DNA from 3 places in the Clostridium hominis genome. Region 2 is predicted to be linked to each of the others. Evidence: a T-box and tRNA genes for the amino acid it is inferred to sense, from the RefSeq annotation. Region 2 holds a T-box; the other regions hold tRNA genes.
What was found. A T-box is a leader RNA that pairs with one kind of tRNA and senses whether it is charged. The one in region 2 lies ahead of thrS (threonine--tRNA ligase), so its partner is inferred to be a tRNA-Thr.
Positions count from the first base shown of each region.

Region 1 (9,978 bases), on a different contig from region 2:
TTCCTGCTTCTATTTGGTCTGGGATTACACTGTAATTACATCCAGTTAAAGATTCAACACCTTTAATTCTTATAACATCTGTTCCAGCACCTTTTATATCAGCACCCATTGTGTTTAAGAAATTAGCTACATCTACTACGTGAGGTTCTTTTGCTACATTTTCTAATGTGGTTGTTCCTTCAGCCATAGTAGCTGCTATCATTACGTTTATAGTAGCTCCTACTGAAACAACGTCAAAGAAAATACTTGCACCATGTAACTCATCAGCTTCTACTGAAACTGCTCCATGCTCTATAGTTACTTTAGCACCTAAAGCTTCAAATCCTTTGATATGTTGATCTATTGGTCTAACCCCTATAGGACATCCACCTGGAAGTTCAACCCTAGCTTTTTTAAATCTAGCTAATAGGGATCCTATAAAATAATAAGATGCTCTCATTCTTCTCACATCTTCTGTGCATGCATTTACAGTTGTTATATCAGTAGCATCTATTTCTAAAGTATTATTATTGATTTTGTTTACAGTACACCCTAGACCTGCTAATATTCTTTCTAAACAATGTACGTCTTCTATATCTGGTATATTATCAATAATACACTTTTGATTACTGGCTAAAACTGCTGCTGGTAAAATGGCAACTGCTGCATTTTTAGCACCATTTATTTCAACAGATCCTCTTAAGGCATTGCCTCCATTTATAATTAAAGTTTCCATCCTATTCACCCTTATCTATCTTTATATACATTAATCTATCCTATTTTTCATAAAATTATCCAAAAAATCTCTTTAGAGGCAATTTTTTAACTACCCCTCTTTTAAGTTGACCTCATTTATTATATCATAAAGTAATAAGGTGTTAATAGGTTTTTTTCTTCCAAAATCCTTTATTTTCACCTTATCTCACATATTAATGAATATATTGTTTGAAAACTTATATACTAATATGATATAATTTTTAGAAAGTATATACAAATTTTTACTTGCGAGGTTATAATATGAAATATTATCTTGTTGCATTATTCGATGATGAATCATACAAAAACTTAAGCCCTGTACAAAGAAATTTATCAAAAAAATACAGAGCTAATAGGAACTCTCCAATTCCATATATTCCATTAGAGGTTTTAGAGAATCCGAATGTAGATAAGCTTAATGTAGTTATTGATAAAATAATTAAGCCTTATAAGCATTTCAAAGTAGAGGTTTCTTCAAAAGTTAGTATTTGTGATTCTAATAAGACATTAAACTTAAAGATCGAAGATGTTGGATATATTAAAAGATTAAATAGACTATTATCTGATAACCTTCAATTACATGGATTTAATGTTAAAGGAATTGAAACTGATGAAAATTTACAGCTTACTTTAGCTAATGTAAATTATAATAACAAAGACAATAAAAGAGTTATTAATCCATTAGATTCAAGATTTAACCTTTCAACGCTAAAGGTAAATAGATTAGAGTTATGGAAAATATCTAATACTAGAAGAGAAACATTAATTCAAACATATCCTTTAAAAGACTTTTAATTTTCTTTATTAGCTTTTAAGCATTGACTTATAAAAATAGTCAATGCTTTTTTTATAAAAATTTATTTTTTGTATTCGTTTACCAACCTTTTCAAGAATCAATTCTTTCTGTAAAATATATTATATTATAATCCTAATTGGGAGGTTATTTATGAATATTTCATCTTTAGTTGAATCACAACTAGAAAAAAATAAGCAAATTTTAATAAACCATGAGCTTCCTGAATATAAGCTTTGGGTTAGGAAACATCTTGAACTACATGTAAAGCTAGGTTCAATTGCTGAAGAAACTAAGTGTTATACTTACTTAGAAAACTCTTCTTCAAGCTTAAATAAAGACATTATCTTTAAAAAATATATTGATTTTCTTGCTCATATAATTAGCTTAGGATTATATAGAGAATATATAACAGATTATGAAGTACAACTAAAACCAAATGATTACTGCTTAAGTGATCAATTCTTAAATTTATATATAGATATAAATGATTTAATAGTATCAACATCTTCTGATCACTTCTTAACTTTATTAGAAGATACTTTAAGCTTAGGAGTAACACTTGGTTATTCTGAGGAAGATGTAAAAAATTCATTTATTTATAGAGATTAGTATTAAGAAACTCATAAGAGTTTCTTTTTTTTATATAATTATATAATTTTCCCATTAATTTCACATAATATCTTTGAGGTGATTATTAATGATTGGATTTATATGTGCTATTATTTCTGGCATATCAATGACTATTCAAGGAGTATTTAATACTAGGCTAAATGAAAAGATAGGTTCGTGGGAAACAACTACATTAGTTCAAGCAACTGGCTTAGCTCTAGCACTAATAATTTTATGTTTCTGCAGAAAAGGTGATTTTGGCGCTATAAAAGATGTTAATAAGCTCTATCTTTTAGGTGGGTTTATAGGCGTAGTTATTACCTATACTGTTATGGTTAGTATAGGTTCATTAGGAACTACTCTTGGTATTGGAACTATTTTAGTTGCTCAATTAGCTTCTGCTGGACTTATAGACTACTTTGGCCTATTTGGTTCAGAAAAAAGTAGTTTCGGATTAAGCCAAATAATAGGAGTAGTAGTTATGATTGCAGGTATTGTAATCTTTAAATGGAAACATTAAAAAAGTGCGAAGTTTGCTTCGCACTTTTTTCTTTTCTTAATTAACAAAAACAGCTTCCTTTTTATACTATATAATGTGGATTAATTTTAAGGAGTTTTTTATGTTCTCTTTAAATAAAAAACTAGACTCTAACCTGAAAAATTATATGAAATTTAATTCTTCTAGGAGTTATAGGGTTTTAATTAAATGTAGAAACTTTCAAGATTCTATTGAAAAAAGAATCTCATCATATAAAGGAACTGTAATAAGAAATATTAATATTGATAACATTGTCTGCGCTCTTTTAAACTCAAAATCTATAAATAGGTTATTGGAATATCCAGAAGTTGAATATATATGTTTAGATCAATTTGTTAATCTTTGTGGAATAAGTGTGCAAGCTGCTAACAGGGTTAGATTGGCTAATACTATAAATGCTTCTGGTAGAGGGGTAGGGATCGGAGTAATTGACTCAGGAGTATACCCTCACCGTGACTTAACTACACCATTTAATAGAATATCGACCTTTTCTGACTTAATTAATGGTCTAACATATCCATACGATGATAATGGACATGGCACATGTACTTGTGGAGTTATAGCTGGAAATGGTGAATCCTCTAATGGAATATATAAAGGTATTGCTCCATACTCAGATCTTCATGTTATAAAAGCATTTGATAGATTAGGAAAAGGCTATGTATCCGATGTGCTATATGCTATAAATGAACTGATTACTATAAGTACTAAGTATAATATAAAAATTTTATGTTTACCCTTTGAAAGCTTAAGTCATGATAAGTTTATATTTTCACTTTTTGATAAGATGTTAAAACGAGCTGTTGATTCTGGGATAACTCCTATTCTTCCTAGTGGAAGTAATATTATTGAAGGATCTATTATGGGAATAGCTTTAAGTAAAAATGCTATTACTGTAAGTGGATTAGATACAACTTCCAGAACAGCTCCTTATGAGTATTCATCTACAGGTGCTCCTAAAAAAGACTCTAAACCTAACTTTTGTGCTGCCTGTGTTGATGTTGTCTCTCTAAATTGTAATACTTCATATATATCTGAAAAAAATAATACCAAAATATATGCCCCAAAACTTTCATCTTCTTATACAAGTTTTAGCGGAACTTCTATATCTGCAGCATATATTGCTGGTATATGTGCCTTATTATACGAACTTAATCCAACACTATCCTTTGATGATATAGTATCTATGCTAATAGCATCGTCAGATAGCTTAGATTTACCGATTAATGTCCAAGGCGAGGGATGTGTAAATTTAAATAAATTATTTAAAAAGTAAAAGTGCTATAAAGCACTTTTACTTTTGGACTATATAATTAAGAGGGTTTACAGGTGCATCGTCTATTCTTAATTCAAAATGTAAATGAGGTCCAGTACTATATCCAGTACTTCCTACAGCACCTATTATCTCTCCTTTTTTCACTTCTTTATTTGGCGATACGTATATCTCACTCAAATGGGCATAATATGTTTTCATATCATCACTATGCTGAACTATAACTAAATTTCCATATCCCCCATCATTATATCCAGCAAAGATTACCTCTCCGTCAAAAGAAGCAATTATATCTTCTCCTTGATTTTCAGCTATATCTAGTCCCTTATGATATGAATTAACTCTCTCTTCTCCATAATATGATGATATATATCCACCTTCTACAGGTCTAGTCAAAAATGTTACTCCATCATAATATGGATTCTTACTTCCTTTATGTACTACTGTAGTTACAGGCTCTACTAATATATTTTCGTTTAATACTGTTTCTTCAGTCTTCGTAAGACCTTCGTATATAACTTCCTTATATACTTCCTTTTTACCATCTTCCCCTTGCATAACTACTTCTTCACCCATATATATACTACTATCTTCTTCTACCCTAACTGGCGACTCTATAACCTCTTCTTCAAATGTTCTCAAACTTAATTCTAGATCTAATAAATTTTTATTTACTATAGATGCTTCATAAATTTCTTTAGATATTTCACTACTCTCACTCAGTTGGCATAGTTTTAGTTCAGTAGGAGTTGTTTTTATATTTCCATTTATCTTCATATAAGATATATCTTCAATATTTACTCCTAATTCTCTTATATAACTTTCACATACACTTTTAATTATAGTATCCTTTTCTTGTGCACTTAGCACATATCCAAAAACATTATTATCTACTGTTATAGCAAAGCCATTAACATTTCTATTTATATTCTCTATATTTACATTTGAGTTTTTGCTATTTAAATTAACAATATTATTATAAGTGTTAGAAACACTTATTGAATTTGCAAGATATACATCTTTAGATACTTCTTGTGAGAGCTCACTTGAATCATCAATAACATTTATGCATTGAATTGTTTTAGTATTTCCGTATATCTTATAACCTTTAGTAATTCCTCCTATAAGAAATAACAATATTGTTAATAGTATTAAGGATAAAGTGTTTTTTATTATAACACACTTCTCATCCTTCTTCTGCGAGTACATTTTTTTTACCACTCCTCTTTTTTCTAGTTTTATTTACAACATTTTTTAATTTTCCCAAGAACTAAAATAATATACACATCATTTCTTCAATTGTTATGTTGAGGGTTGATATCACCTTTGTTATAATTAGCTTAAAGGTAATAGAACCAAGAAAGGTAGAGAATATTTATGAGCACATTTATGCTAAAAAATAAACAATTAGACTTTACTCCTGTTAGTAATATATTTATAGAAAAATATATGCCTAAAGCTCGTGGAGAATTTATTAAGGTGTATCTATTAATGCTTAAATATAATACTTGTGGCGAAATGGGTGTAACATCATCAATATTAGCTACTTCATTAAATTTGCTTGAATCTGATGTGTTAAACGCCTTAAACTATTGGAACGATGAAGGATTAATAAAACTAATTCCTATTGATAAAATGGGAAATTTCAATATTGAATTTGTTGATTTAGTTAAAGAATCAAAATCTCAAAGCAAAGAAATAAACTTACTTCAAGCCTTAAATAAGAACTCAACTAAAGATATGTTAAATGATATCGAAAGACTTTTGGGAAGACCTCTATCCCCTAAAGAAATGACTACTTATTTAAGTTGGCAAGATGATTTCAACTTTTCATCAGAATTAATACTAATTCTTTTTGAATATTGCGTATCTCGTGGAAAAAGCGATTATAGATATATAGAAAAAGTAGCAATAGCTTGGAAAGATATGAATATTTCTACTATTGAAGAAGCTCAAAATTATATAAAGAGAACTGAAGATAAATGGATAAAAATTAGACATATATTAAATTACTTAGGCATTAAAAACCCTGAATTAATGAAGCCTCAAGAAGATATGCTAGATAAATGGATAAATGATTTTAATTTCCCTCTAGACGTTATAGAAAAGGCTTGTAATATATGCTTTCAACGTCTAAATAGGGCTGATTTTAAATATATCGATGGAATCTTATCTAATTGGAATAAAAATAACCTAAAAACAATTGCTGCTATTGAAGAAAAAGATTCAAAACCTTCTACTGCTATTCAAGGAAAAGGAAATTATACTAGTAATAATAGTAAAAGATTTACTGGTCAAAATATTAATAACAAATCATCTAAAGATTATGATGATTTAGAAAAAGAACTTTTAGGATGGTATAACAATGATTAAGGGATATCAAGAAAAATTAATGAATATTTATGAAAAAATACGAGAAAATGAAAATCGTAATTTAAAAAATAGAAAAAAAGAAATTCTTCAAAAAGCTCCTGAGATAATTGAATTAGATAATACTATTCAAAAACTTTCATTAGCTTTGCCTATGGCAATATTAAAAGGTGGCTCTGAAGCTGACCTAGATAATATTAAAGCAGATATACAAGAGCTTAGAAAGCAAAAATATGAGCTATTAACCTCTTATGGATATCCTGTTGATTACCTAAATCTTCATTATCAGTGCGCTAAATGTCAAGATACTGGATATATAGGAACTCAAAGATGTAAGTGCTTTAAGAATAAGCTAGTAAACTTATATTACGAAACTTCTAAACTATCAAATAACTTAGCTACTTGCAATTTTAATAATTTTGATATAAGACTGTTTTCTCCTGAAAATGATGGGAATTATAAAAATTCTCAACGTAAAAACATGGAGAAGATTTACGAATTCGTAAGAGGTGGTTATTTACCTAATTTCGATAATGATAATACTAATTTATTATTTTATGGAGAGTCAGGCAATGGTAAGACATTCTTATCTTGGTGTATAGCTAAAGAATTATTAGATAAAGGATATTTAGTTATATATAAAACTTCTAATGATTTAATAAGAGATTTAAGAGAAATAACATTTAATAATAACTATATGCTTGAAGATTTATTAATAAACTGCGACTTATTAATAATAGATGACTTAGGCGCAGAACAAGTAACCGACTTTTCTACTAATGAATTATTTAATTTAATCAATAAGAAGCTATTAAATAATAAGAAGATGATTATATCAACGAATTTAAATCTTCCTGATATAGAAAAGAGTTATACAACTAGAGTCTATTCTCGTTTAGTTGGTAATTTTACGTTCTTTAAGTTTTACGGTAATGATGTTAGAATAAAACTTAATCTTGCAAGAATGAGATCTCAACAACAATAAATTAATTTAATATAAAAATACACTTTACTTCTTGATATTAATAATAAAATTTCTATTATTAATTGAAGTAAAGTGTATTTTTTATAATCAAATATTTTTACTACATAATATTAATTACACAAAAAAAACTCTAGAATAATCTAGAGTTTCATGGAGCTGGTGATCGGAGTCGAACCAACAACCTGCTGATTACAAGTCAGCTGCTCTGCCATTGAGCCACACCAGCATAAATATTTTATATTTTAACGCCAAAAAAAATTGGCGACTCAGAAGGGGCTCGAACCCTCGACCTCCGGCGTGACAGGCCGGCACTCTAACCAACTGAGCTACTGAGCCATTATGGTGGAAACAACAGGGATCGAACCTGTGACCCTCTGCTTGTAAGGCAGATGCTCTCCCAGCTGAGCTATGCTTCCGTATAAAATGGTGACCCCTAGGGGAATCGAACCCCTGTTACCACCGTGAAAGGGTGGTGTCTTGACCGCTTGACCAAGGGGCCATATAATGGAGCTGGTGATCGGAGTCGAACCAACAACCTGCTGATTACAAGTCAGCTGCTCTGCCATTGAGCCACACCAGCGTATATTATATAGTTTTTTAAAAAAGTGGCGACTCAGAAGGGGCTCGAACCCTCGACCTCCGGCGTGACAGGCCGGCACTCTAACCAACTGAGCTACTGAGCCATTTATGGTGGAAACAACAGGGATCGAACCTGTGACCCTCTGCTTGTAAGGCAGATGCTCTCCCAGCTGAGCTATGCTTCCATATAAAATGGTGACCCCTAGGGGAATCGAACCCCTGTTACCACCGTGAAAGGGTGGTGTCTTGACCGCTTGACCAAGGGGCCTAGGCTTTTGTTTATCACATATTATCTTTTGTACCACTTTTTAAAAAAATTGGCGACTCAGAAGGGGCTCGAACCCTCGACCTCCGGCGTGACAGGCCGGCACTCTAACCAACTGAGCTACTGAGCCATTATGGTGGAAACAACAGGGATCGAACCTGTGACCCTCTGCTTGTAAGGCAGATGCTCTCCCAGCTGAGCTATGCTTCCGTATAAAATGGTGACCCCTAGGGGAATCGAACCCCTGTTACCACCGTGAAAGGGTGGTGTCTTGACCGCTTGACCAAGGGGCCTAGGTTTCTTGCTCGTTCTCTGCCGAGCACATTAACTATAATACATAAAATTAAATATGGTGTCAACACTTTTAAACAACTTTTTTTATTTTTTTATTTTCAACTCATATTTAATCTCCTCTAGGTCAGCATTTTTACTGGTTTTTCCCCACTTTTATTTTTTTCTGCCTTTTTTAAATTTTCTATTGCCATACCGTATCTTGCTAATGAATCTTCTTTTAATTTTATTTCATTTTCTATCTTTTCGATCTCAAAACAACACATATCGAAAAATTCATTTTCATCAATCTGATCTAAATTTATATTAAATCCAACCTTTTTAAAATTTTGTCCTACAGCTAATATTTTAACCGGAATAGACTTATTTATTACAGCTATTATTTCTTTTTCCCAAATTCCTCTTTTATTTACAACATGTTTATCTCTTAATAAATTTAAATTTTCAAATTTAATATTTAATTGTGATTCTATAATTTCTAAAAGAGCTTTATATAAACCTACTGAAATTCCTCTGTTTAATTTTATCTTTAAAAAATCATTATACTTTATTAAAAATTCATCTACTTCACTTTCAGTTATAAAGTCTATTTCACTATTATTAAATACTTTAATCCCCTTGCTACTAGGATAATTTACTACTACTTGATCATAGTTCATTCTTCTAACCTTAAACTCTTTATCATAATCATCTAAAGTTTTGTCAATAATTTTAACTAGCAATAGTCTCACCTCATCAATTAGTATTCCATAGTTTTTTTACTAATATTACTGTGATAGAATAAAAGTGCAAATTAAGTTCAATTATAAATTCTAAATTACATTGAAATGATTTCTTTAATTTATAACTTTGAATTAAAAAGGAGTGTTCTTATTGATATATCATGATTTAATAATCGTTGGTGGTGGAGCTTCTGGTATGACAGCAGCTATAGTTGCTAAAGACTTTGGGCTAGATGTAGCCATAGTTGAAGGAACCGATAGAGTTGGTAAAAAAATATTAACTACTGGAAATGGTAGATGTAATATATCCAATAGATGTGTAGCTGAACCTTTTATTAATTATCATAGTAATTGTGATAATTTCTTTTCATCTGTTTTAAGTCAATTTGGTGTAGATGATACATTAAATTATTTCTTATCTTTAGGTCTTCCAATAGTACCTTTAAAAGGCGGAAAATTATATCCACAATCACTACAAGCATCTTCTGTTGTGGATATTTTAAAAATGTCACTTGAAGATAGAAATATACCTTTATACACGGGCTGTAAAATAAAAGATATCCACAAGGATAAAATTTTTAAATTATCCACAAATAACGATGAGTATAAATTATTCACATGTGAAAATTTAATTTTAGCCTGTGGAGGAAAATCTGCTCCAAAAACAGGATCAGATGGTTCAGCATATAATTTGGCAAAAAATTTAGGTCATTCTATAACAAAGCTTTTACCTGGAATAGTTCAATTAAAGTTAGACTATAATCATCTCAAAGCACTTTCAGGAGTCAAATTTGATGGTTATGCAAAATTATTTG
Region 1 covers NZ_JACOOO010000013.1:33,301-43,278, reverse strand. The annotation lists gene murA (UDP-N-acetylglucosamine 1-carboxyvinyltransferase) at 1-715, opposite strand, end outside; gene H8S20_RS07055 (YggN family protein) at 997-1,530, shown strand; gene H8S20_RS07050 (dUTP diphosphatase) at 1,682-2,140, shown strand; gene H8S20_RS07045 (DMT family transporter) at 2,229-2,660, shown strand; gene H8S20_RS07040 (S8 family serine peptidase) at 2,761-3,954, shown strand; gene H8S20_RS07035 (peptidoglycan DD-metalloendopeptidase family protein) at 3,973-5,160, opposite strand; gene H8S20_RS07030 (DnaD domain protein) at 5,329-6,324, shown strand; gene H8S20_RS07025 (ATP-binding protein) at 6,317-7,306, shown strand; tRNA gene H8S20_RS07020 (tRNA-Thr) at 7,458-7,532, opposite strand; tRNA gene H8S20_RS07015 (tRNA-Asp) at 7,566-7,642, opposite strand; tRNA gene H8S20_RS07010 (tRNA-Val) at 7,647-7,722, opposite strand; tRNA gene H8S20_RS07005 (tRNA-Glu) at 7,731-7,805, opposite strand; tRNA gene H8S20_RS07000 (tRNA-Thr) at 7,812-7,886, opposite strand; tRNA gene H8S20_RS06995 (tRNA-Asp) at 7,913-7,989, opposite strand; tRNA gene H8S20_RS06990 (tRNA-Val) at 7,995-8,070, opposite strand; tRNA gene H8S20_RS06985 (tRNA-Glu) at 8,079-8,153, opposite strand; tRNA gene H8S20_RS06980 (tRNA-Asp) at 8,204-8,280, opposite strand; tRNA gene H8S20_RS06975 (tRNA-Val) at 8,285-8,360, opposite strand; tRNA gene H8S20_RS06970 (tRNA-Glu) at 8,369-8,443, opposite strand; gene H8S20_RS06965 (hypothetical protein) at 8,564-9,163, opposite strand; gene H8S20_RS06960 (BaiN/RdsA family NAD(P)/FAD-dependent oxidoreductase) at 9,315-9,978, shown strand, end outside.
Region 1: it encodes a tRNA-Thr, which carries the amino acid that the T-box ahead of thrS (threonine--tRNA ligase) is inferred to sense. The anticodon was not compared.

Region 2 (9,978 bases):
TGTGGATAAAAATTATATTGACTCAGATTTTGATTTAATAGTCCTTCCAGGAATAGCTTTTGATAAGGTAGGAAATAGAATAGGTTATGGTGGAGGATATTATGATAAATATTTATCTGTTTTAGAATGCAGAATAAATAAGGTAGCGTTAGCATATGGATTTCAAGTACTAGATAATATTGAATATGAAGATCATGACATAAGAGTAGATTATATTATTACAAATAAACAATTAATAACTATATGATTATAATAAACATTAGCTATTTTTTGATATCTTTATAGATATTAAGAAATAGCTTTTTTGCATAAAAAACCAAAAGTACAATTATAATTTATTAGTATGTTAGAAATTAGAAAAGGGGAAAAGTATTGGAAAGTAAAGTGTTGGTAATTGAGGATGATAAAAGTATAAATGATATACTAGTTAACTCTTTGAAGGTGGAGGGATATATAGTAAGGTCCGCTTTTAAGGGGAGAGAAGCAAGAGAATTATTGAATACATTTTTACCTAACTTAACATTATTAGATATAAATTTGCCAGACGAAAGTGGGTTTGATTTGTGTAAATTTATTAATAATACTTATGGAATACCTATAATAATATTAACGGCAAGAAATGATGTATTTGATAAAGTCCTAGGATTGGAACTTGGTGCAGATGATTATATAACTAAGCCTTTTCATATAAAAGAAGTATTAACTAGAGTTAAAATAGCATTAAGAAGAGTAGCAAAATATACCGAAGGAGCTAAAATGAAATTTATAAGTTTAACTCCTCATATTAAAATTAATTATGATAGTAGAGTTGTTATGAAGGATGATAAAGAAATTATATTAAAGCCAAAAGAATATCAATTGTTAGAATTTTTATCTCAAAATAGAGATAGGGTATTTTCAAGAGAGGAATTATTAGATAATGTGTGGGAATGTACATATGATGGGGATTTAAGAACTATAGATATTCATGTAAGAAGAATTAGAAGTAAATTAGATGATACAAAGTATAAATCAATAATAGAAACCGTATTTGGATTTGGCTATGTTATGAGGTTATATAATGAAAATAAAGTATAAGATAACTGTAGGAATTTTATCAATACTTATTGTTTTAGGAATAGTTATGAATTTATCTATAGCGAGTATTTTAAAAAGGGATATGGAGAGTAATATTATGAACTCTTTAGAAGAAATTATGAAAAGCACTAGAGAGTCTATAAAATATAGATTAACTATAGATACTGAAATAGATAAAAAAAAATTATTGTTACAAGAATCAGAATACTTAAGTAACTATATATTATTAAATTATGAAAGCAATATTGAAATTATAGGGGTAAACGGAGAGGTTTATGTAAGTAATATAGAAAATCAAGTGGATAATATAGAGAGTTTATATTTAAGAGCAGTAGATGGTGAGGTGGTAGTTAATTTAAAATATACAGACAATGGATTGAAAGGATTTATAACATATTTAATTTTTATAAATAAAGAAAGCTTAGGTGTTTTACATTTAGAGAAATCATTTGATGATATATATAAGCAATATAGTAATACTATAACTTTTATAGGTCTAATTGTAATAATAGTGTTTTTGTTTATATTAACCTTATCTTATTTAGTAGCAAGTAAGGTTACTTATCCAATAAGTTTATTGATAAATGGAATAAAGGAAGTTGGGAAAGGAAATTACAATACAGTTATTTCTTATAGTGGAAATGATGAGATGTCGATAGTATCAAAAGAATTTAATAATATGAACAACAAGATACAAATTCAAATCGATACTATTAAAAATGAAAAAGAAAAGGTTGAAACTTTAGAAAAAAGTAGAAAGCAATTCTTTGATAATGTTACCCATGAAATAAAAACTCCATTAACAGCAATAATGGGATATGCAGAAATAATAAAGGATAATATTGTTAACGATGAAGAGTTTAAGAAGAAATCAATAGAAAGAATATATGAAGAGAGTGAGAGGCTTAATTTATTAGTTTTAGATTTAATTAAAATATCTAAAGGAATATCAACTGTTGATGAGAATAAAATAGAGATAGCTTTAGATGAGGTAATTAATCAAATATGTGATGACATGCAAATAAAGGCTAGTAAATACGGTATTAAAATAAATAGAAATATAACGCCAGGTAAGATATATGGAAGAATTAATAAAATAAGAGAGTTATTCATTAATATAGCAGATAATGCAATAAAGTACTCAAGTAGTTCTAATATTATTTATATCAATACTAAAGTTGAGGAAAGATATTATTGTATAGATATTATAAATTATGGTGAAAAAATTCCTGACAATATATATAATTCAATATTTGATCCATTTGTAAAAGATAATATATATAAATATGATGAAAGTAGAGGATTGGGATTATATCTATGTAGTGAAATTATTAAAGATCATAATGGAGAAATTACTATATCTAATGGGGAAGAAATTATCGTTAATATAAAAATTCCTTGTTTTGGAAATAATTTGGAAACAATAGTATAAAAAATAGAAAATATTGAGGAATACAATATAAGTATAATAAAAAGTTAAGGAGATATATTAATATGCTTAAAAGTAGTGCTACAAGGTATTTATCAGTATTTTTAATAAGTTTATTGTTAATACCTGTATTATCAGGTTGTGATTCTAAAGAAAAAGAAATTGTTATTTCAAATGATATTAGAGAGGATATAAAGGTAGAAGAAAAAGAGATTGAAACGTTAAAATATAAAGCGCAAAAGTATTTAGAGGAAGATAACTTTCAAGAAGCAAAAAATTTATATGATAAAGTTATATTAATGGATAAAGGAAATAAAGAATTATATTTAGAAATTAAAGATGAATATATTAAGAAAAATAGGTTTGATGATGCATATGAAATAATAAAAGTAGCTATTGATAATAAGGTTGATGTAGAAGGCATGCAACAAATAGCAGAGGATATAAAAAGTAATTTTGAAGTAGTTGAATATGATTATATTGTGAAACAAGGTGAAGAGTGTATTATTCCAACAGAAGGGGTTATAAATGTAAGAGGGGAAGACATTAATGTTCCGATTCATTGGAATAATCAACAAGTAGATACAAGTAGCAAAGGAACTTTTAAATATGAAGGCGTAAATGAACAGTATGGCAGAAGTTTTAAGTTGAAGGTGGAAGTTGTATATAGTCCACTTACAGAGCTGGAGGTTAGAAAAATTACATTACAAGCTAAAAATGCATTAACTGATATAATAGATTGTGCAAATTTTGATAGTACTACAATGATTATTGAAGATGGAAGGAGTTTAGCGATATCTAATATATATAAATCTAGAGAAGAAGTTTTTAATGCTTTATATGATTATTATTTAGATGATGCAATTTACTATTTTTTAGATAATTATACTTTAGAAAAAGATGGTGTTTTTTATATAGTATATGGACAAGGTGGAATTGGCATTTCTATACTTGATGACGATTTACACGTAGAACAAACAGAAACTACATTTAAAGCAGTTTATACTAAAGTAATTTCAGATGAGTGGACAGTAACTCAAGAATATAACTTTATAAAATATGAGGATTCTTGGATAAGGTCAGATATAACTTTATATTAGCAAAAAGAGAGTAGATAGATTTGTGATTTACACAAATTTACCTACTCTTCTTGATTTTTAGATAATTAAATTTTATCTTTCTTTATTAGCTATTTCAGATTTTATTCTTTCAACAAATGAATCTAAAGCAATAGCACCTTCATCATCATTTTTTCTACTTCTTACTGAAACTTCATTGTTTGCAGCTTCTTTTTCACCAACAACTAGGATGTAAGGAACTCTTTCAAGTCTAGCTTCTCTAATCTTATAACCAATTTTTTCAGTTCTATGGTCAACTTCAACTCTAACACCATTGTTTTTTAAAGTTCTAACTACGCTATCAGCATAATCAGCATACTTATCTGAAAGAGGTAAAACTTTAGCTTGAACTGGAGCCATCCATGTTGGGAAAGCACCTGCATATTTTTCTATTAAAGTAGCTATAGTTCTTTCATAACATCCAATAGAAGATCTATGGATAACAAATGGTATTTTCTTTTCACCATCTTTATCGATATAGCTCATACCAAGTCTTTCACCTAAAGCAAAGTCAATTTGAACTGTAATTATAGTATCTTCTTTTCCATGAACGTTCTTAGATTGAATATCAAGTTTTGGTCCATAGAATGCAGCTTCGCCTTCAGCTTCAACATAATCTATATTTAAATGATCTAATATAGTTCTCATTTGGTTTTGAGTAGCTTCCCAAGCTTCTGGATTGTTTATATATTTTTCAGTATTTGTTGGATCCCATTTAGAGAATCTGTAAGATATATCTTCTGATATTCCTAAAGTATCCATAACATAGTTTATTAAATCAATAACTTCTTTGAATTCAGATTCGATTTGTTCTGGAGTACAGATTATATGTCCTTCTGAAAGTGTAAATTGTCTAACTCTAGTAAGACCGTGCATTTCCCCAGAAGCTTCTTTTCTGAATAGAGTAGAAGTTTCTGCATATCTTATTGGAAGATCTCTATAACTGTGTTGTTCAGCATTATAAACAGTAAATTGGAATGGGCAAGTCATAGGTCTTAAAGCCATAACTTCTGCATCTTTTTCTTCATCACCTAATACAAACATACCATCTTTATAGTGGCTCCAATGTCCAGAAGCAACAAATAAGTCATTCTTAGACATAAAAGGAGTTTTAGTTAAAACATAGCCTCTTTTTTCTTCTTCATCTTCAATCCATCTTTGAAGAGTTTGGAATAGTTTAGCTCCTTTAGGCATGAATAGTGGAAGCCCTTGACCTACTTTTTCGTCAGTAGTAAAGATTCCAAGTTCTCTACCTAATTTGTTATGATCTCTTTTTTTAGCTTCCTCTAAAGCTGCTAAATGAGCCTCTAAATCTGCGTTCTTTAAGAATGCAGTACCATATATTCTAGAAAGCATCTTGTTCTTTTCGTCACCTTTCCAGTAAGCGCCAGCACTTCTTATAAGCTTGATAGCTTTAATGTTCTTTAATGACATTACATGAGGACCAGCACAAAGGTCAGTGAAATCACCCATCTTGTAGAATGAAATAACTTCATCTTCTGGAAGTTCATTTATTAATTCAACTTTATAAGGCTCATCTTTCATAAGCTCTAAAGCTTCATTTCTAGGAAGTTCAAATCTTTCAATTTGAGGGTTTTCCTTTATTATTTTTTTCATTTCAGCTTCGATTTTTACTAAGTCTTCAGCAGTAAAAGCTTTTTCTACATCAAAGTCATAGTAGAAACCATTAGCTATTGAAGGGCCTATGGCAATCTTAGCTTCAGGGAATAATCTTTTAACAGCTGCAGCTAGCACGTGTGAAATACTATGTCTTACAGCATCCTTTCCTTCTTGAGAATCAAAAGTACATATAGCTAATTCGCAATCTTCATTTAATGGTGTTCTTAAATCAACAACCTTTCCATTAACAATACCACATTGAGAATTTCTAGCTAACCCTTCACTTATAGATTTAGCAACGTCTAAAACTGATGATCCATTTTCAACTTCTTTAATAGATCCGTCTTTTAAAGTAACTTTTATCATATTTAAAATCTCCTTTCGTTTCCTTAAATTTTAATTTTTTGCCCAAAATAGTTTTTAGAATGTTTAATATAATAATATAAAAGCTGATTTATTGTATAAAAAAAGCTCAACGTCACTTTTCTTATACAAAAAAATAGTATAGAAAAGGGACGAGAGCATATAATTCTTCCCGCGGTTCCACCCTTAATTGCCTAAACTAGGCCTCTTAATAAACATCGTAACGTGATGAATACGGACTTGATTAGAGTCACTCAGAGCTGGTCTTCAACTAGTTTCAAATAAAAATACTTACAGCTAATGTATTTTCTCTCTGTAAATGAAATTGTAGTTTACTCGTCTCTTCAACGCTTTAGTATATTTAAGAATAATTATAATTATCTATGTGATTTATGTCAACATTTAGAGGAAAGGAAAATTTTAATGGTTAATAGGTAGTTGCATTAAAAATATACCTTTTATTAGAGGTGAGGTTTGTTTGAAAAATTAAATTAGAATAATTTTGGAAAAAATATAAAATTAATTAGTTAAAGTATTGTAAAACCTTAAATTGAGAGTATAATAGATAATATAGTAAGCAGATGTGGCGAAATTGGCAGACGCACTAGACTTAGGATCTAGCGCCCTTGGCGTGGGGGTTCGACTCCCTTCATCTGCACCATAAAAATCCTCGAATTTATTTCGAGGATTTTTTTATTATTAAAGTATCGTTAATAGTATGCTTTTTATTATTAATTTTTTAGGTGATTACAAAAAAGTACCTAATTGTTAAAAAGTTTTTAAGTTGCTAGAATAAAGACAAATATGAGTGAATCATTAAATGATTTATTTTCATTAATGTATAGTAAGGTGGTAGATTTATTGAATAAACAAAAGATGATAATTTATATATTTTTAGTATTTATTATAGGAGTATTTGGAGGATTGATTATTAATATTAATAAAGATAAAAAAATAGACGATAACAACAAGCACGAAGAAATAGTATCAGGGTATTCTTTTGAGATGACTGATAAAAATGTGATAAATAAAGAATATGACGGAACTTACTTAAAAAGTTTTGTAACTATTGCAGAACAGCAAGATGAATTTATTATAAATTTAAATGGAATAAACAGTGATAGTGAAGTTATGATTATAGATCCTAATAATGGAGATATGAAATGTATGGATTATGAAAATGGAGTATTTACTCTTAAAGCTAGTCTTGATAATGATATAACCTATGGTATTATAATTGATTTTAAATTATCAGGATCAATTAGAGTAGTTAATGACTTAAACTCTGTAGATAAAGATAAGCTTTTTAATGAAATATTAATAGCTTTAGGGTGTGGATTATAAAAAAATGTCAGTGTAGCATTATTTAAATAGATTTTATATCTAAATAAATAGTGCTATTATTTTTTGTTTTTGTAGTATAATCAATTCATATAAAGAGAGAAGGTATGGTATATGAATATAAGACATTTAAAAATTTTTATAACTGTGGCTGATTGTGGAAAAATGAGTGAAGCTGCAGAAAAACTTTTTATATCACAACCATCAGTAAGTCAGGCAATAAAAGAGATAGAAGATTATTATGGGGTTAAATTATTTGAAAGGCTTTCAAAAAAGCTTTATATAACAGACAGTGGGAAATTGCTATTAAGATATGCTAGACACATTGTGGGATCTTTTAATGAAATGGAATCAGCTCTGAAAAATTCAGGAGAAAATATTTGTTTACATATTGGAGCAACTGTTACTGTAGGAACTTGTATGTTAAATGAAATTATAAATAAGTTTGAAGAAGAAAATAAAGATATATCAACTAAGATAGTTGTAAATAATACCAATATTATTGAAAATATGTTATTACATAGTGATTTAGATATAGGAATAGTTGAAGGTAAAGTTGATGATAAGGACTTAGTTAAAATTCCTATATATAATGATAGATTGGTATTAGTAGCAGGTAGAAATCATAATTTTTATTATAAAGATGAAATAAATATAGAGGAACTTACAGGACAGGATATGATTTTTAGAGAAAAGGGGAGCGGAGCTAGAGAAAGCTTTGACTCAATATTAGAAGAAAATAATATATCTGTAAATGAAAAATGGAATAGTAATAATACAGAAGCTATAAAGAATGCTGTTATTGGAGGGCAAGGTTTAGGAATATTATCTACTTTAATAATAGAAAATGAACTTAAAAATGGTACACTACATATAATTCCAATAAGAAATATAGATATTTTAAGAGAAATATGTGTGGTGTACCATAAAGATAAGTTTATATCAGAGCATTTGAAAAAAATAATTGAGTGTATAAAATGCCTAAAAAAAGAATTTTAAAATGCCATATAAGCTATCGTTCCTATTAATCCTGAACCGAAAATAACTAGTATTGGATTAACTTTAAATTTTCTAATGGCGAAAAGACCGAGCGCAAATAATAAAAACTCTATAGGTCTAAAATTTGATAATACTATATCTTGCTTTTCAGCTTGAAAAATAGCAAGAGTTAAGATTGATAGTCCAGCTGAACTTATAAGAGCAACTACTGCAGGACGAAGACTAGCAAGAATAGTTTGAACTCCTCCAAAGTTACGATACTTATAATAGTAATGAGCTAATATAAGACAAATAATAAATGAAGGAATAATACATCCTAAAGTACAAATAAGTGCACCAGGTAAACCAGCTAACCTAGTTCCAACAAATGTTGCAGAGTTAATAGAGATAGGTCCTGGTGTCATCTCAGCAATAGTAATTAAATCAGCAAACTCTTGAAGAGTCATTAATCCATGAACATTTACTATTTGATTTTGAATTAGAGGTATAGCAGCATATCCACCACCGACACTGAATAATCCTACTTGAATAAAGCTTAAAAATAATAGTCCTATCATATTATACCTCCATGTTTGCTTGTTTCTTTGAATTTTTAATATCTAATATAAGATTTACAATACCTACAAGAATACAAAGTAAAATTACTGTTATTGCACTTATACCTAATACATAAGTCATAATGAATGCAATTATCATTAGAGCAATATATAAAACTTGTCCTGTTTTAATAACATTTGTAGCTAGGTTTATAACAACGTCACATATTACAGCAGCAACACCAGCTCTCATTACCATTAATGCAGTTCCGATAATTTGACTTTCTCTAAATTTAACATAAAATGAAGAGATAACAGATATAATAGCGATAGGAGGAATAGAAGTTCCTACAACAGCAACAATTGAGCCCAAAATCCCTTGCATTCTATATCCTAAGATAACGGATGCATTTATTGGAATAGGACCTGGGGAAGATTGTGCTATAGCTGTTATGTCTAGCATTTCACTTTCGTCTAACCATCCTAGTTCTTCGACAAATTTTTTCTTCATAAGAGATACGATAACGAATCCTCCACCAAAGGTAAAGGCACTAAGAACAAATGTTGATTTAAATAGTTGCCAAAGTACTTTCCAATTTCTTTTATTTCTTAAATTTTCCATTAATACATTCTCCTTCTTGTAATTGATACTTTTAACAAAGCCCTCTAATAGTATAAAGAGAAAATATATATTAGTAAAATACGTATATTTTATAATTAATATAGGTATTTGCCTATATATAAGTATAAAAAAAGAAACTGCTAATAATGCAGTTCCTATATTTCATTTATTAATAAATCTAATGCAAGTTCATCTATCATCTCTGAAGAGTATACAACGCTTCCCATTAGTTTAAATATTATATCATTTTTGCTATATCCTTCTTTGTGAATTTTTAAGTCTTTTAATAACCTTTTTAGTGAACCATTATGGATTCCAAGTATTTCGGTTAGTTCTTTTGGCCAATAATAATCTTTTGAAAGGCAATAATATAATTTCTCTTGTAACTCAAGTTTATACTTTAGATCAACGAAACGGTTATGGTGAGGCCCGTCATTGCCACGATGATGGTTTGGACACAAATATTTATAGTTTATTTCAATATCAAAACCACCTTGACTTCTAAATACTATATGATGAATATCTGCTCTTTCACCACAAACTTCACATTTGTACAAACCTTTGCCCCCTTTTAATTTAATATATATATTATATTATCAATATTAATTTGTTTCAAATGTTACTATAGTATAATATATTAATTTAGAAAATAATATATTAATGAAATTTTATTATATTAATTAAGATAAATTAACCTTCTATAATATATTATATTAATTTGGAGATTATAATGTGATAGATTCGGAATGAATATTACATAAGTGGAGTAGTAAGTATTTATTAAAAAAATAGTATAGTAATTATTGACATTTAAAAATTCAGGTGATAAAATTTAATATGAAAAGAGACTTATGCGGGTATCGTATATCGGTA
Region 2 covers NZ_JACOOO010000047.1:131,791-141,768, forward strand. The annotation lists gene H8S20_RS19325 (5-formyltetrahydrofolate cyclo-ligase) at 1-247, shown strand, start outside; gene H8S20_RS19330 (response regulator transcription factor) at 373-1,077, shown strand; gene H8S20_RS19335 (sensor histidine kinase) at 1,061-2,509, shown strand; gene H8S20_RS19340 (tetratricopeptide repeat protein) at 2,572-3,606, shown strand; gene thrS (threonine--tRNA ligase) at 3,679-5,610, opposite strand; T-box leader at 5,753-5,964, opposite strand; tRNA gene H8S20_RS19350 (tRNA-Leu) at 6,185-6,268, shown strand; gene H8S20_RS19355 (hypothetical protein) at 6,469-6,951, shown strand; gene H8S20_RS19360 (LysR family transcriptional regulator) at 7,063-7,947, shown strand; gene H8S20_RS19365 (chromate transporter) at 7,944-8,504, opposite strand; gene H8S20_RS19370 (chromate transporter) at 8,506-9,105, opposite strand; gene H8S20_RS19375 (HNH endonuclease) at 9,261-9,662, opposite strand; tRNA gene H8S20_RS19380 (tRNA-Gly) at 9,959-9,978, shown strand, end outside.

Region 3 (9,978 bases), on a different contig from region 2:
TAGAAAATTTTAAAGAACTATTATTTCTTCTTGATAGTTTAGTTCTTTGTTTTCTTATCTGTCTTTCTAATTTGTTTTCTACTAAATCTATTGACTTATACATATCATCAGTGGCTTCTTCACATCTTAGTATAACACCATTGAATGGTATTGTTACCTCGAATATCTGCCTATTCCTTTGTACACTTAGTGTAGCTCTAGCTTCTACGCCTGGATTAAAATACCTGTCTAATTTTGAAATCTTCTTCTCAATTATTTCCTTTAATGCTGGTGTCACGTTAATATTCTTACCTATTACTGTTACTCTCATAAGGTCAACCCCTCTCTATTCGTTGTGGTTATGTCTTTTAAGATTTCAAATTCTTTTATTTATATATATTCTACTATTTAAAGTTTTATGAAACAAGCCTCATTATATTTGAATTTTCTGAATATTCTTTCTATAGTTTTGATTTACTTAACTTATCTTTAATTATTATAAGTTTACATAAAAAAGCCACTAATTTCTAAGAAATTAGTGGCTTTTTTGCAAAAGTTAGCTGACCTGGATTTTGACCCCACACTCGCCTACTGGAGCTTTTGCTACCCAGAATTACCCTCTCACTACTCACACTCTCAACATAACTGTTGGTAGGACTTACTTCTATACCGCACCATGCTCATTAAAACTTTGTCTAACTTACGTGGATCGTTTCGCCTGCGACTGGCATCGACTTGCATCCACAGACCTAACTTTTACATTAATATTATATATGGCTTTTGGCAATTGTCAATATAGTAATTTCTTCTATATCACAATTTTTTAATATTTTTTTACATTCTAATAGTGTTGCCCCAGTTGTAACTACGTCATCTACAAGCAAAATTCTTTTATTTTCAATATTATTTTCTTTTATTTTAAAAGCACCTTTAATATTTTTATATCTTTCTTCTTTTGATAGACTTTTTTGTTCTCTAGTATCTTTAATTTTAATAAGCGAATCATTAACTGGAATATCTAATGATTTACTTAGATTTTTGGCAATTACTTCACATTGATTAAACCCCCTCTGTTTAACAGAGGATTTACTCATAGGAACATAGCATATTTCATCAAATTCTATATTATTTTCATATATTAAATTTAATAACAATTCAGAAATAACATTTCCAGCAGTAAAGTTTTTATCATATTTAAATGCTAATATTAACTCTTTTAATATGCCTCCATAATATCCATATGATAATATATCATCCTGATTTTCTACTCTCTTAATTTTACTTTTACAATATGGGCATATTCCTATAAAATCTTCAGAATTACAAATTATGCATCTATTGGATGGTGGATAAATAATATCAAGAATAGTTGATACAATGTTCCTTATTTCTTTAATAATTTTCTTTCCCATAAGCTTTGATTAAATCCTCTTGTTATATTTTTAGATTTATCCATATCATCTGATATCTCTTTCGATACCAAGAGTATCTCAGGTAAAAACTCATTACTAACTCTAAGAGCGCCACATAGATAAATTATCTCTTTATAGCTGAAAGATTCATTATCCGAAAATAACATAACTATATTTAAATCATCTATAAAATTAATATAATTACCTATACTATTAGTAACTATAAAAACAGAGTCATTATACCCTTCTAATATATCTTCCACAAATCCAAAGTTCTGTTCTTTTGCGTATTTAACCACCCTTATATCATCATTCTTTAAAGTGTTATAATAATTATTGTAAATCTTATTTAACATATATTCAGATGGAACAATAATTAAAGCTCTTTTTTTATTCTTCTTAAACCATTTAAGATATTCATATAAAGCTAGTGGTATATCATTTTCTAATCTTATTCTAGTTAAAACAAACCTTGGCTCTACGATTGGCACATTATCAACTAAATAAACTAATTCCATTTTACTCCCTATTGGAAACACATACTCTGAAGAATATATAATTATCTTACTAGATCTCCAATAAACATCTTCTACAGCTTCTCTAAGTCTATTTTTCGATATAGATGAAAATATACTTATATCATCAAATATAACAAGGTCGAAATCATCATATACTTCTTCTAATAAATCTATAGTTATAAACTTTATATCGTCTCCTATATGATTCTTCTTCTGTTCATCTATTAAAATATTATAGTATTCTCTCTTTCTCTTTTTTATTTGCTCCTTATCGGTACAACCCCATACATATAATATCTTACCATTATTATATAAAACTCTATTTATTAAATTTGAAAATACAATAGATGTATTAAAAGGTCTAGTTTTAACAGTAAGTACTTTAGTTTTCTTATCATACCAATTATTTATTTTCTTAAATGCACTGTTAAGCTCTTTATAATTCATCTTTATAACCTCTCTAAATTCTAATCCCTAACTATCTTTTCATCTGCTGTAATATCTATAATTCTTTCCTTTAATGAAGAATATCTTTCTACATTATTAGTGTTAGTTACCATATATTTAAGAGCCTTTTGACTTCCAACAACTACTACTAATTCTTTGGCTCTTGTTATCCCAGTATATAGTATATTCCTATTCATCAAAAATGCTGACCCCATAAAAACTGGAGTTATTACAACTTTAAATTCACTTCCTTGACTTTTATGTACAGTTATTGCATATGCAAGCTCTAATTCATCTAAAAATGCAAATTCATAAACAACTCTTCGCTCATCATCAAATATTACTGTTAAAGTACTCTTATCTTCGTTTATAGACTCAATAAAGCCCATGTCACCGTTAAATACTCCAACACCTTCTTCATCACCAATACCACTAATTCTAGTCCATTTAAGAGAGTAGTTATTTTTTATTTGCATAACTTTATCTCCCTCTCTAAAAATCATTTCCCTAACATTCTTTTCTTTCTTATGATTTGATGGAGGATTAAGTATTTTTTGAAGCTCATTATTTAAATTCTCTACTCCTAATACACCTTTTCTTGTTGGCGATAAAATTTGTATATCCTTTACCTTATTCCATTTAGAATTAAAATTAGGTAATCTCCTATTTATTAAATCAATTATGGTTTTTAAAATATCATCTATATTTTCTCTTGAGTCAAAGAAAAAATCACCATCTTTTTTATTTAGGTATGGTAATTCACCACTATTAATTTTATGAGCATTAACAATGATCATACTTTCCTTACCCTGTCTAAATATTTCATTTAGTCTTACTACATTTATAAAATTACTATTTATCAAATCTCTCAAAACATTACCCGGACCTACTGAAGGTAGCTGGTCAACATCTCCAACTATTATCACTCTAGTTCCTAATCTAATAGCCTTTAAAAGACTATTCATAAGCATGATATCTATCATAGATGCCTCATCTATGATAATTACATCACCTTCTAAAGGTTCTCCTTCTCCCTTACCAAAAAATGAGTTTTCATCATCACTTACGCCCATTTCTAAAAGTCTATGAATAGTTTTTGCTTCTCTACCAGTAGATTCACTCATTCTCTTTGCTGCTCTTCCAGTTGGAGCTGCTAAAAGAACCTTCATGCCACTGTTTTCATATATCTCAATTATACACTTTATAATTGTTGTTTTCCCTGTTCCTGGTCCACCAGTTATTATTTCTATACCATTATTAAATGCACCTATAATAGCTTCTTTTTGAGCTTGCGCAAATTTTATATTATATCTTTTTTCAAAAGATTCTATTTCAAACAAAACATCAGTATTAATAGTCTGGAAGTTCTCTATGCTTAAAGTTATTATCTTATTAGTTACTCCTAACTCACAGTAATAATAAGGTAGAGTATACACTGCATCTATTTCCTTAATCTTTTCTACCTTTAACTTTCCTTCTAATACACTATTGTATATATTTTCTACTACAAGTTCTTCCTCAACCATAAGAACCTTCTTACATTCATCTATAAGCATATCCTGTGGCATATATGTATTTCCTAATGCTGAGAAATTATTAAGAACATATCTAATTCCGCTTTGTATTCTAAAAGGTGATATTATTTCAATCCCTAAACTTCTAGCAATTCTGTCTGCTGTTAAAAAACCTATTCCTGATATTTCATCATTTAATATGTATGGATTCTTTGAAACTATATCTATTGAATCTGGTCCAAACTTTTTATAAATTTTTAGACATTGATTTATAGTCATCCCATGTTTTTGGAAAAACATTATTATATCTTTTAAATCTTTACTCTCTAAGTAAGAATCATATATTATACTAAATTTCTTTTCACCTATACCATCAACTTCTTTTAATCTCTCAATATTGTTATCCAGAATCTCTAAAGTCTTATCCCCAAACTTATTTACTATTTTCTTTGCAGTTACCGGTCCAATACCATGAATTATACCAGTTGATAAATACCTTTCAATCTCTTTTGCCGATGACGGTAATAACTCATGATACTCCTCTACATTAAATTGTCGACCAAACTGCTTATGATTAATCCATGACCCCTTAAAATTTATCTGCTGTCCCTCTTTAATAAGAGGCATTATTCCAACAACAGTAATTAATTCTTTATTGGCTGTTACCTTACTTACTATATATCCCGTATCTTCACTTTTAAATATAATAGCCTCAACTAATCCTTCTAGCACTTCCATTTTATTGTTCACACCTTTAAATCTTATCTTCTATATTATATAATTATATCATATTATATAAATTTAACTCATATTGCTTTAAATTTGAGTTATGTAGGAGGTATTTTTATGTTAATTAAAAATTGTAAATTAATTTACCTAGACAAAATAGAAGAAGGTTCTGTTTTGATAGAAGATGGTAAAATTAAAGAAATAAATCCTAGTTCTATAGCTAATGATAACGTTATAGATGGTAAAGGATTATATTTAAGCCCTGGATTCATAGATGTTCATATACATGGAGCTGGTGGTGTTGATACTATGGATGGAACATACGATGTTATAAATACAATAGCTAAAACTATTGCTAAACATGGTACTACTTCATTTACTCCAACTACTATGACTGTAGATAAAAAAGACATAAGAAAGGCTATGTCTGCAATTAAAGAAGCTAAAATAAAAGGTACAGATGGAGCTAACGTTTTAGGAGCCCACCTAGAAGGTCCATTTATAAGCCCTAAAGCAATAGGTGCTCAAAACCCAAACTACTTAATAGATCCAACAATTGAAAACTTTAACGAAATGGTTGGTGAAGACGAAGATGCAGTAGTTTCTATAACAATGGCACCAGAAGTAGAAGGAGCTAAAGAACTAGCTACCTATCTTTCTGATAAAGGTATAGTTTGCTCAATGGGACATACTAAAGCTAATTATGAAGAAGCTATGGACGGTATAAAGTGTGGATTCTGCCACTCAACTCACCTTTTCAATGCTATGACTCCATTTACTCATAGAGAACCTGGTGTTGTAGGGGCAATATTTGATTCAGAAATAACTACTGAAACTATATCTGATGGTATTCATATTTCTTATCCATCATTAAGAACTGCTTATAAGCAAAAAGGAACTGATAAGGTACTTTTAGTTACTGATGCAATGATGGCATGCGGAATGCAAGATGGCATGTATTCTTTAGGTGGTCAAGATGTAGAAGTTAAAAATGGTGCTGCTAGATTATTAAGTGGTTCACTTGCTGGATCAGTTCTTACTTTGGATAAAGCTATTAGAAATGTTTATAACAACTCTAATTACCCACTTAACGAAATAGTTAAAATGGCTTCATATAACGGAGCTAAACATTGCAAAGTAGAAGATAGAAAAGGCTTAATAAAAGAAGGCTTTGATGCTGACCTAGTTATTTTTGATGAAGATATAAACGTAAAAATGACTATTGTTAACGGAAACGTGGTATATAACACACTTTAATAAAAAGGAACTCACAGCAATTCCTGTGAGTTCCTTTTTTTATTATAAGTATTTCTTTATATCTTCAACTTTATTTAATCTTTCCCATGGAAGATCTAAGTCATTTCTACCGAAGTGCCCATAAGCTGCTGTTTGCTTGTAAATAGGATTTCTTAACTCTAAATCTCTTATTATTGCACCTGGCCTTAAATCAAATGATTTTTCTACTATTTTCACTATTTCTTCTTCTGAAAGTTTTCCTGTTCCAAAAGTTTCAACTTCAATTGATACTGGTTTAGCAACTCCAATAGCATAAGCTAATTGAATTTCTAATTTATCTGCAACTCCAGCTGCTACTAAGTTTTTAGCTACCCATCTAGCTGCATATGCTGCTGATCTATCAACCTTTGTTGGATCTTTTCCTGAGAAAGCTCCTCCTCCATGTCTACCGTATCCACCGTAAGTATCAACTATTATTTTTCTACCAGTTAATCCACTATCCCCTTGTGGGCCACCAACAACAAATCTTCCTGTTGGATTTATATAATACTTAGTATTTTCGTCTAAAAGCTCTGCAGGAACTACTGCTTTAATTACGTGTTCCATTAAGTCTTCCCTTATTTGTTCTTGGCTAACTTCTGGTCCATGTTGAGTTGATATTACTATTGTATCTATTCTTATAACTTTGTTATCATCATATTCTACTGTTACTTGAGTTTTTCCATCTGGTCTCAAATATGGTAATGTGCCATTTTTTCTTACTTCACTAAGTCTTCTAGATAATCTATGAGCCATTGCTATTGGTAATGGCATAAACTCTTGTGTTTCATTTGTTGCAAAACCAAACATCATTCCTTGGTCTCCTGCACCAACTGCTTCAACTGCATCTTTATCACCAGCTTTTGATTCTAATGCTTCATCAACTCCCATAGCTATATCTGATGATTGCTCATCGATAGATGTTAATACAGCACATGTATCACAGTCGAACCCAAATTTAGCTCTATCATAACCTATTTCTCTTATAGTTTCTCTAACCACCTTAGGGATATCCACATAACATGATGTTGATATTTCTCCCATTACCATAACCATTCCTGTAGTTACAGCTGTTTCACAAGCTACTCTAGCCATAGGATCCTTAGCTAGTATACTATCTAATATTCCATCTGATATTTGGTCACAGATTTTATCTGGATGACCTTCTGTTACTGATTCTGATGTAAATAATCTTCTCATTATATATCTCCTCTCTTAATTAAGATGATATTAATTCTAAAGATAAAAAAGTCTCTTCTTAAGATAAAGAAGAGACGTAATATTCAACCATGTCTTTCTTATCTTGCAAAATTAATTGCAGGAATTGGCACCACGTATACAATTAATAATTAAAAGTTAAAAATTAATAATTAAGTTAATTTAATTATTATTTATTAACTATCAACTGCTAATTGGTAACAGGTTGCCGGGTTTCACAGGGCCCTCTCCCTCTACCTCTCTTGATAAGAACTAATATCAAATTTTATTTACTTTTTATTTACTGTAATATATATTAACAATTATTAAAACTAATGTCAATAAATTTAAATTCTAATATATTCTCAACTTTTTATAATACATATTACTTATTTTAAGTCAAAATAAAAAAGCATAGATAAACTATGCTTTTAATGGTGGGGGAGGACGGATTCGAACCATCGAAACGAAACGTAACAGATTTACAGTCTGCCCCCTTTGGCCACTCGGGAACTCCCCCATTTTAATGGAGCTGGTGATCGGAGTCGAACCAACAACCTGCTGATTACAAGTCAGCTGCTCTGCCATTGAGCCACACCAGCGTATTTGGTGGAAACAACAGGGATCGAACCTGTGACCCTCTGCTTGTAAGGCAGATGCTCTCCCAGCTGAGCTATGCTTCCACGTTATTATTTATTTTTCAAAAAATTAAATGGTGGGGGAGGACGGATTCGAACCATCGAAACGAAACGTAACAGATTTACAGTCTGCCCCCTTTGGCCACTCGGGAACTCCCCCATTTAATGGAGCTGGTGATCGGAGTCGAACCAACAACCTGCTGATTACAAGTCAGCTGCTCTGCCATTGAGCCACACCAGCATATTTAATTAAGTTATTAATGGTGGGGGAGGACGGATTCGAACCATCGAAACGAAACGTAACAGATTTACAGTCTGCCCCCTTTGGCCACTCGGGAACTCCCCCATATCGTATTAATAACTTTCATCATTTCGTGCATCACTGCCGAACTGACAATGACTAGTATATATTCATAGCAACAATATTTCAAGCCTCATAATAGCTCATTTTCCGATTTTATTTTTAATTTGCTCTATTTTCCTTCATTTTACTTAATATTAAGCACTTATATAACTTTAATAGCCATTATAACTACACTAAGTCAATATATTGATTTAATATACCTACAAGCCTATCATAATCCTCTTCTACCAAGCGTTTTTTAATATATTCCATAGCTTCCTTCTTTGAATCTATGCTACCATTATTCAAAATAGAATTAACTTTAGCACAATCAACAACTGAAAGTTTATCTAATATTCCTTCAACTACATTTCTCTCATCTAAAGTTAAACTGTTAATTATATTATCTAAATTTAAAGTTAAAACATCAGAACTATTTCCCTGTAATATTTGCTTATCTGTTGATAAAGAAGTTTCTTCCACATCCCCTTCTGTAATCTCAGTTGTCTCATCTTCCAAACTACTTATATCTTTATTTTTAATATTTGGTTCATATAAAACTACTATAAATATAGTTACTACTATAACTAAAAGTGACATAGTTCTCATTATTATCTTCCATTTCATTTAATATCACCACCTTATTAAAAATATTTTCCATTTTTTCTTTTTTTATACTTATTATATTCTTAGTTTTTCTCTCATATATATTATTATTGAGGGGTGGTGGGTATATTTGAAAAGAAAAGTTAACTATAAATCTAACTTATCTTATTATGAAATTGCAGAATTTATAAGAAAATATGTAACATCTGAAACTATTATAGTTTGCATTGGCACAGATAAATGTATTGGTGATTGTTTAGGTCCTTTAGTAGGTACTTTTTTAGAAGAGTCATCCTTCCCTGTTCCTGTATATGGAACACTAGAATCACCTATCCATGCCTTAAACATAGATAAAAAAATTGATGAAATAAAAAAACTTCATCCACAAGCTACGATTATCGGAATTGACGCTTGTTTAGGAGATACTAATTCTATTGGCGAAATACATGTAAGAGATTATCCTATTCATCCCGGTAAAGGTGTAGGAAAGTCATTGCCTGAAGTAGGTGTATCCTCAATAATAGGAATAGTTGACTCTAGTGACAATGCTGAATTCTTTACCTCTAGAGGTATTAGACTTAGTTTAGTATTCGAAATGGCACGAGTTATTTGTCATGGACTAAACCATGCATATTACCTTAATTCTTCATATAATAAATAGCACTATAAGAAATAACTTATAGTGCCATTTATATATTTATAATTAATCTATTAGACTTATCTCTTTTCCAAAAATATCTGAATCTATTTTATCTATAAAGTTTAAAACTTGACCTGTCCCTTCTGCAACAGCTTCAACAGAATTATGAGCTATTTCAACTGTAACTCCAGTGTTTTCTTCTATAAGCTTATTAAGTCCATCTAATAAAGCTCCTCCACCAGTCATCAATATTCCTTTTTCTATTATATCCGCAGCTAATTCAGGTGGTGTCTTCTCTAGTATACTCTTAACTCCATCAACTATTACAGATACAGGCTCTGACAAAGCTTCTCTTACTTCTTCAGTACTTATTTCAACTTCATCTGGTAAACCTGTTATTAAATTTCTACCTTTCATAGTAGTAAATAAATTTCTTGAATCTTTAAACGCAGATCCTACTTTTATCTTAACATCTTCTGCAGTTTTCTCACCAATCATTATTTTATGTTTATTTCTAACATACTTTATTATTGCTTCATCAAATTTATCTCCAGCGATTTTGATTGATTTCCTAACAACTACTCCTCCTAATGATATAACAGCTATATCAGTAGTTCCTCCACCAATATCTACTATCATTGTTCCATTAGGCTTGGTTATATCTAATCCAGCACCTATTG
Region 3 covers NZ_JACOOO010000035.1:27,350-37,327, forward strand. The annotation lists gene hpf (ribosome hibernation-promoting factor, HPF/YfiA family) at 1-310, opposite strand, end outside; gene H8S20_RS14850 (ComF family protein) at 747-1,391, opposite strand; gene H8S20_RS14855 (hypothetical protein) at 1,364-2,356, opposite strand; gene recD2 (SF1B family DNA helicase RecD2) at 2,377-4,608, opposite strand; gene nagA (N-acetylglucosamine-6-phosphate deacetylase) at 4,717-5,856, shown strand; gene metK (methionine adenosyltransferase) at 5,899-7,074, opposite strand; SAM riboswitch class I at 7,170-7,344, opposite strand; tRNA gene H8S20_RS14875 (tRNA-Tyr) at 7,507-7,591, opposite strand; tRNA gene H8S20_RS14880 (tRNA-Thr) at 7,599-7,673, opposite strand; tRNA gene H8S20_RS14885 (tRNA-Val) at 7,679-7,754, opposite strand; tRNA gene H8S20_RS14890 (tRNA-Tyr) at 7,785-7,869, opposite strand; tRNA gene H8S20_RS14895 (tRNA-Thr) at 7,876-7,950, opposite strand; tRNA gene H8S20_RS14900 (tRNA-Tyr) at 7,971-8,055, opposite strand; gene H8S20_RS14905 (hypothetical protein) at 8,242-8,679, opposite strand; gene yyaC (spore protease YyaC) at 8,789-9,319, shown strand; gene H8S20_RS14915 (rod shape-determining protein) at 9,362-9,978, opposite strand, start outside.
Region 3: it encodes a tRNA-Thr, which carries the amino acid that the T-box ahead of thrS (threonine--tRNA ligase) is inferred to sense. The anticodon was not compared.